2 regions of the Aliamphritea spongicola genome follow, and region 2 is predicted to be linked to the other one. Evidence: predicted binding sites of a transcription regulator. Region 2 holds the regulator's gene; the other holds the start of a gene.
The links. Region 2 encodes LexA, which represses DNA repair genes until DNA is damaged. Its sites were predicted from a motif close to TACTGTNTANNTANACAGTA; they were not measured.

Region 1: the regulator LexA is predicted to act here: its motif matches at 1,928-1,947, upstream of recN (DNA repair protein RecN).

Annotation. Positions count from the first base shown of each region.
Region 1 is NZ_JAFIDL010000007.1:4,440-8,105, forward strand. It holds gene fur (ferric iron uptake transcriptional regulator) at 1-99, shown strand, start outside; gene recN (DNA repair protein RecN) at 162-1,838, opposite strand; gene grpE (nucleotide exchange factor GrpE) at 2,182-2,793, shown strand; gene dnaK (molecular chaperone DnaK) at 2,957-3,666, shown strand, end outside.
Region 2 is NZ_JAFIDL010000001.1:23,565-27,230, reverse strand. It holds gene dinG (ATP-dependent DNA helicase DinG) at 1-1,861, opposite strand, end outside; gene lexA (transcriptional repressor LexA) at 1,959-2,561, shown strand; gene JYB63_RS00150 (cell division inhibitor SulA) at 2,566-3,039, shown strand; gene JYB63_RS00145 (hypothetical protein) at 3,103-3,360, opposite strand; gene JYB63_RS00140 (DUF6586 family protein) at 3,388-3,666, opposite strand, start outside.

The DNA of each region.
Region 1 (3,666 bases), on a different contig from region 2:
AATGAATTGCTAGACGAAATTGCCGAAAGTATGGGGTTCACTATTACCGACCGGACAGTTTATCTTTATGGTGTTCATAAGGATGCTAAAGATAAGTAAATCTTATCCACTTTAAAAAAAAACCGGCTGATTGCCGGTTTTTTTTGTATCTGTGCGGGGCTTCAGTGCGGGCGCTGAACGCCGAGCATTTCCCTTGCATGCTCGCGGGAAGTATTGGTTACATCGATTCCTCCCAGCATACGGGCAACCTCTTCGATGCGTTCGTCGGAACTAAGCGTGTTGATCTGCGTATGGGTGTGTTTTTTACCGGCCCGTTTGCTGACAAACAGATGCTGATGCCCCTGAGAAGCAACCTGCGGCTGGTGTGTTACACACAGTACCTGGCTGTGACCCCCAAGTTGACGTAACAGCCGGCCAACAACTTCTGCGATAGCGCCGCCGATACCTACATCCACTTCATCAAATATCAGCGACGGTGTGCTGGAGGATTTTGCGGTAATCACCTGAATGGCCAGGCTGATACGGGAAAGTTCACCACCAGATGCAATTTTGTGCAGTGAGCGTGCCGGTTGGCCCTTGTTGGTTGAAATCAGAAATTCAATTTCTTCCAGCCCGTTAGGGTTCGGTTGTCCGCTTTCATAAGCTGTGAGCTGAACATCGAGGTTGGCAGCAGGCATTCCCAGATCATGCAGTTGCTGGTTGACCTGCTTGGCCAGTTTCTTCGCTGTGCGTGCGCGGATATCGCTGAGACGCTGGGCCAGCTGTAAAAAGTCCTGATAGGCTGTGCCGACCTGTTCAGCCAGCGCATCCAGTTCCTGATCAGACATGGACAGGTCTGCCAGTTCCTGTTGCTGAGCAGCCAGGTGTTCGGTCAGTTCTTCCGGTGCGATACGGTGTTTGCGGGCCAGGTCAAAGAGTTTGCTAAGGCGTTCTTCAACGATTTGTTGGCGTTCAGGGTTAAGTTCGACACGGCCCAGATACTGATTCATTTCCTGACTGGCTTCTTCAATCTGAATCTGGGCGTTGGTCAGCATTTCCATGGTCTGCCGAATGGAAGGGGACTGAGCCTTCATGTTGCTGAGCAGGTGCTGACACTGGTTCAGTAAACTCAGGCAGTTGCCGCTATCGCTGTCCTGGGTGATCTGGAGTATGTGCTGGCCGGTCTGAATAATTTCGCCGGCGTTAGCCAGGGTTTGCTGTTCTTTTACCAGCGATTCGAATTCGCCTTCCTCAATTTGCAGGGTTTCCAGTTCTTCAACCTGATAGCTGAGCAACTGTACCCGGGCGGCTTGCTCTTCGTTTTGCTGGGATAAGGTTTTGTGTTTCTGGTCCAGTACGCGCCATTTTTTATGTTGCTGCCGGACTTGCTGTACCAGCCGGGCTTCTCCTGAAAATGCATCAAGCAGGTGCCTGTGATGGTCCTTTTTCAGCAACCGCTGATGTTCGTGCTGGCCGTGGATTTCAATTAAATATTCGCCCAGCTGGCGTACTTTGGCTATCGGACAGGCAGTACCGTTTATATAGCAGCGTGAGCGGCCTTCAGCGGTAACGACCCGGCGCAGGATGCACTGGTCATCCTGATTGAGTTCTTCGGTTATCAGCCAGTCCCGCGCAGCCGGAATATTGCTGATGTCGAAATCAGCAGTGATTTCTGCCCGTTCAGCACCGTTGCGGACGGTACCGCTGTCGGCACGGTTACCCAGTGCCAGCCCCAGTGCATCCAGCATGATTGATTTACCGGCACCTGTTTCACCACTAACGACGGTCATGCCGTTGTGCAGTTCTAAATCAAGTTGTTCAACAATTGCGTAATTACGAATATTTAACTGTGTCAGCATCTGTCTGGCCTCGGTCAAAGGTAACGCTATCTTTACGTACTGCTGTGTTTAATCAGGTGCCGCTGCTGTCGGCAAACTTAAGGGATGAATACTGTTTTACTGTACAGGCTGTGTTTTTGTACAGTGTTTTTTGTATTTTATAAGCCATTCATGTTTTCAGCGCAATATATTTTCGAAATTAGGGCTAAAAAAATACGTTTTTTAAACTTGAATCCCGGCTGTACAGCCCCATATATGTCAGCAACGCGATTTACCCCTGCAATTCAGATTGTCAGGCGTAAAGATTTCTTTTGTGAAGCAACGGCCAGATATACGTTGCAGGCAGAAATACTTGGAGATTCAGATGGCAGGTGAAGACAAAGTTCAGGCAGATGCAGCACAGCAGGAAAATCCGGCCGGTGGTGCAGAAGACGTTCTTGAAACGGTAGAAGGTGTTCTGGCGGATGAAGACGAGCTGCTGGACACTGCTGTTGAGGGAGATGCGGATATCACTGCTCTGCAGGCATCCGTAGCGACACTGGAAGCACAGGTTGCTGCGCTGAAGGATCAGGAATTACGCACTCAGGCAGACATGCAAAATGTACGTCGCCGTGCGGAAATGGATGTAGAGAAAGCGCATAAGTTTGCGCTGGAAAAATTCACCAACGAACTGTTGCCGGTCATGGACAGCCTGGAGCGTGCGATCGAAGCCAGCCAGTCTGATGATGAAGCGGTTAAAGCGTTGCGTGAAGGTGTTGAAATGACACTAAACATGTTTGTATCCGGTCTTGAGAAGTTCAAGGTTGAGCAGGTGAACCCTGTGGGTGATGCATTTAATCCGGAACTTCATCAGGCTATGTCTATGGTGCCGAACCCTGAAGTACCGGCTAATCACGTGATGGCAGTGATGCAGAAAGGTTACACCCTGCACGGGCGTCTGATTCGTCCGGCAATGGTGATTGTTTCTCAGGGCTAAAAGAGTCCTGCTGCGGTAACTGACCGCAGAAAAAGTTATAAAAGCCGCAAAAAAGATCCGGTTTTGGCTTGAAAGCATGAAAACCGGACATATATAGCAAGCAAAGGCTTTATTACAGAATTTACGCCCGTCATACCGGGCTCAGAAAGATTGGAGTTTTACAATGGGTAAAATCATCGGGATCGACTTAGGTACCACTAACTCATGCGTTGCTGTACTGGACGGTGAAAACACTAAAGTTATCGAAAACGCAGAAGGCGATCGCACCACTCCTTCCATCATCGCTTACACTGGCGAAGGTGAGACACTGGTAGGTCAGCCAGCTAAGCGTCAGGCGGTTACTAACCCGGACAACACTCTGTTCGCGATTAAGCGTCTGATTGGCCGTCGTTTTAAAGATGATGTTGTTCAGAAAGACATCAGCATGGTGCCATACAAGATTGTTGAAGCCGATAACGGTGATGCCTGGGTTCAGGTAAACGACAACAAGATGGCTGCACCACAGGTATCTGCAGAAGTTCTGAAGAAAATGAAGAAGACTGCAGAAGACTACCTGGGTGAGACTGTTGATGCAGCGGTTATCACAGTACCTGCTTACTTTAACGATGCGCAGCGTCAGGCAACTAAAGATGCCGGTAAGATCGCTGGTCTGGAAGTTAAACGTATCATCAACGAGCCAACTGCAGCAGCACTGGCGTACGGCATGGACAAGTCTAAAGGCGATAAGACCATTGCTGTATACGACCTGGGTGGTGGTACCTTTGATATCTCTATCATCGAGATTGCTGAAGTTGACGGCGAGCACCAGTTCGAAGTACTGGCAACCAACGGTGATACATTCCTGGGTGGTGAAGACTTTGACCTGCGTCTGAT
Region 2 (3,666 bases):
CCCCTTCTGTAAAGGACGCTAAGCCGAAAATAATACTGCCTTCACCGTCATCAATACGGCTACGATGACGTTTCAGTATTTCATTTTTACTGTAATCACCCTGTGACAGCACACTATTGTTGAGCTTTTCGTCCAGCGAGGCAAGCACTGTGCGCATTTGCCGCCAGGAAGTAAATAACACCAGAGTAGCAGCTTTACTGTCCAGCTCACTGTTCAGGAAGTCACAGACTGCCTGGGTGTGAGCTTCAGGATCACTGGCTTCAGCATTCATCGCCGGTATATAAAGCTCCGCAGCATTATAATGATCAAACGGACTCAGCAAGCTATGACTCGGTGTATCCGCTGGCAGCCCCAGATCATCAAGCACACGATCGAACCGTCCCAGCGCAGTCAGGGTAGCGGATGTAACCACGGCAGCAAAACAGTTCTGCCATAAATGTTGCTGTAACATATGAGCTGCAGACACCGGGGCACTGTGAAACTCAAAATCATGGCCGATACCAGACTCAACCAGATTGACCCAGCGGGCAGTCGGGCTCTCTTTCAGATCATCAGCCCGGAAGAAGCTCTTCGATAAGCCGGTGATGGACTGAAACCGCGACACCATAAGACCAAGCCTCGGATACCACTGCTCAGCCAGTTGTTTATCAATGTCGCCGACTTCACCATCAAGCGCTTCCCGAAACAGATCCAGTAACATTTCATGGCGGGTTAACAGTCGGGCAGCCAGATACTCAGCATCCTTAAACATCAGCCTTAGCTCTTCAGGGACTTCGCCACCGGCAAACCTGTAACGGTCACGTAAACGACCGTTCTCAGCATTGACCATAAGTGGCTTCACCAACTCATGGATCTGCTCCAGCAGGATTTTTAAATCTTCACCCGGACGTAACGTTTGCTCAACATATTGCGACATCACGCCCGGATGGCCAAGTTGCTCCAGCATCTGAGCATGCTGCTTGGGAAGCGTATTCAGCCACCTTGACGATGACTTGATCCGCAGACTGAACGCAAAGTGATTACTGGCCTTAGGGGCCAGATGGTGTCCCTCATCGAAGATGTATATAGCTTCAGCAGGATCAGGCAGGATAGCTCCGCCCCCCAGTGACAAGTCCGCCAGAACGATATCGTGATTGGCTATCACACACTCAACCTGATCCAGGTCCCGCCGGGCTTTAAAAAAACTGCAGGCACTGAAGTTAGTGCAGCGACGGTTAGTACACTGCAAATGATCGCTGGTTAACGGCCCCCAGCGGGCATCTTCAATTTCTTCAGTGAGATTATCCCGGTCACCGTCCCAACGACCGGATGCATACTCATTCAGCAAATGCTTGTAAAAAGTTTCCGTTTCCGGATCCAGCCGCATAGCCTGTTCATCTTCATACAATGCTATCTGACCGGTTGAGGCACTGGAATCCAGATGCTGCTCAACTTTATTGATACACAGGTAACGCCCCCGCCCTTTGGCAAGGGTAAAACTCATCGGCAGTTCAGTATGCTCAAGTACTTCAGGCAAATCTTTATGTAGCAGCTGTTCCTGAAGCGCCACTGTTGCAGTCGACAGAATGATCTTCTTTTTTAAAGCCTTCGCTACTGGAATCGCTGCCAGCAAGTAACCAATAGTTTTACCTGTACCGGTTCCGGCCTCGACCACACAGACATGATTCTCTCCGAGACGCTGAGCCTTATCATCAACAGGAATATTACCAATGACCTTTGCCACCTCGGCAATCATCCGCTTCTGGCCGGCACGGGCCTTTAACCCCCGGCTGGCTAAAAACTTACTGTAAGCAGTCTGTATCTGTTTTTTGAGATCGTCGGTCAGCACGTCAATCAGTCCGTCTGTATGAATGGCGGCCATTCTATCAATAACACTGGATATATAAACATAAAAAATGTTTACAAAAGCAAAATACTGTATATAGTTACAGATACTGGATAAAAACACAGAGATCATCATGAAACTGACACAACGACAAACCGATGTTCTTGATTGTATAAAACATTACATTGCAACCACCGGCTATCCGCCAACCCGTGCAGACATTGCCCGGGAACTGGGTTTCAAGTCTGCCAATGCTGCAGAGGAACACCTCAAGGCGCTGGCACGTAAAGGTGCAATCGAAATGATACCCGGCACATCACGGGGTATCCGTATACCCGATCTTGAACAGGAAGAAGCAGGCCTGCCTGTAGTCGGACAGGTCGCCGCAGGTAACCCGATTCTGGCCCAGCAACACGTTGAAGACCGCTGCACCATTGCCGCAGATTTCTTCCACCCACCGGCGGATTACCTGCTCCGGGTACGGGGCACCAGTATGAAGGACGTCGGCATTATGGACGGTGACCTGCTGGCCGTACATCAGTGCAAACAGGCCAAAAACGGCGAAATTGTTGTCGCCCGTATTGAAGACGATGTCACCGTTAAACGCTTTAAGAAAGATGGCAATCTGGTTTACCTAATTGCTGAAAACGAAGAATTTGACCCGATTGTGATCAACCTGGAAGAACAGGAATTATCTATTGAAGGCCTTGGCGTAGGCGTGATTAGAAGAGGATAACGACATGATGCAGGCAGAACTGGTAACTCAATCCACTCAGAATGCGAATATTCCCCTGATTCGCCCTTCTGACAGCATGTTAACCGAACAGGCGGCACAGCCAATGCCCGCCCTGGCCGGAAAGATCACTGAAATTGTTATGCATAATAACGACTTTGATCAGTTAACAATGTTACTGCCTTTGCTTGCTCAGTTAAGTCGCGATGATCGCTGGTTTGCCTGGATTGCCCCTCCAAGCAGCCTCCCCAAAGCACTGCTTTCTGCCGCAGGTATTGATCTGAATAAGATCATGCTGTTACAGCCCGATGCCAGCCACACCACTTATGACCTGGCATGTCAGGCACTGCAAGCAGGCACCTGCCATGCAGTCATCACCTGGCCAGGAATGCTCAGCAATGAGCAACTCAACGGTTTGGAAAACGCAGCTGAACACGGTGCCAGCCATGGCATTGTTATCCGGGACCGGATGGCCTCATAAAGCAATTTTTATCCACCATAAAAAAAAGCGCCCTCCGGCGCTTTTTTTATGAATCATTACCGCTCAGTGTAATACAGGTGGCTTTTCATCTTCTGCGTTTTGAAGCTCCTGAGCTTCCGCAGCCTTATTCTGCATTTCTGCTGCCATGTGAATCCCGGCACTCAGCATTACCTTTGCAACATCCAAATGCTGATCCTGCAGGCGCTTCTTCATGTCATCAGAAAAACTGACACGCATTACCGGCACATCGTCAGATTCCATTTCACGCAGCACGATCTCACCGTTTTCGAGCTCAACAATTTCCAGAAACAACTCAGCCATCTATAAAACTCTACAATTAAAAACTAATTACCATTCCTGAGAAACGGCACGTAACCGCTGGATAACCGAAGATAGGGAATCCAGCCAGTTTCTCAAACGGGTCACCCGGTCATCATCAGCTACCATCGTTAAACTAATTTCAGATTGATGGACAACACCGGACTCATGACTATTTTCGTTCAGGGCAGAAAGCTGCGCAAAAGCCCGCAGCATATTCGCCAGCCAGGAAACAGCGTCTTTCTCCAGCATCGCCAGCTCACGCAATTCCGGAGAAACAAAATCAGCAGAACACCCTTCTAACAACGC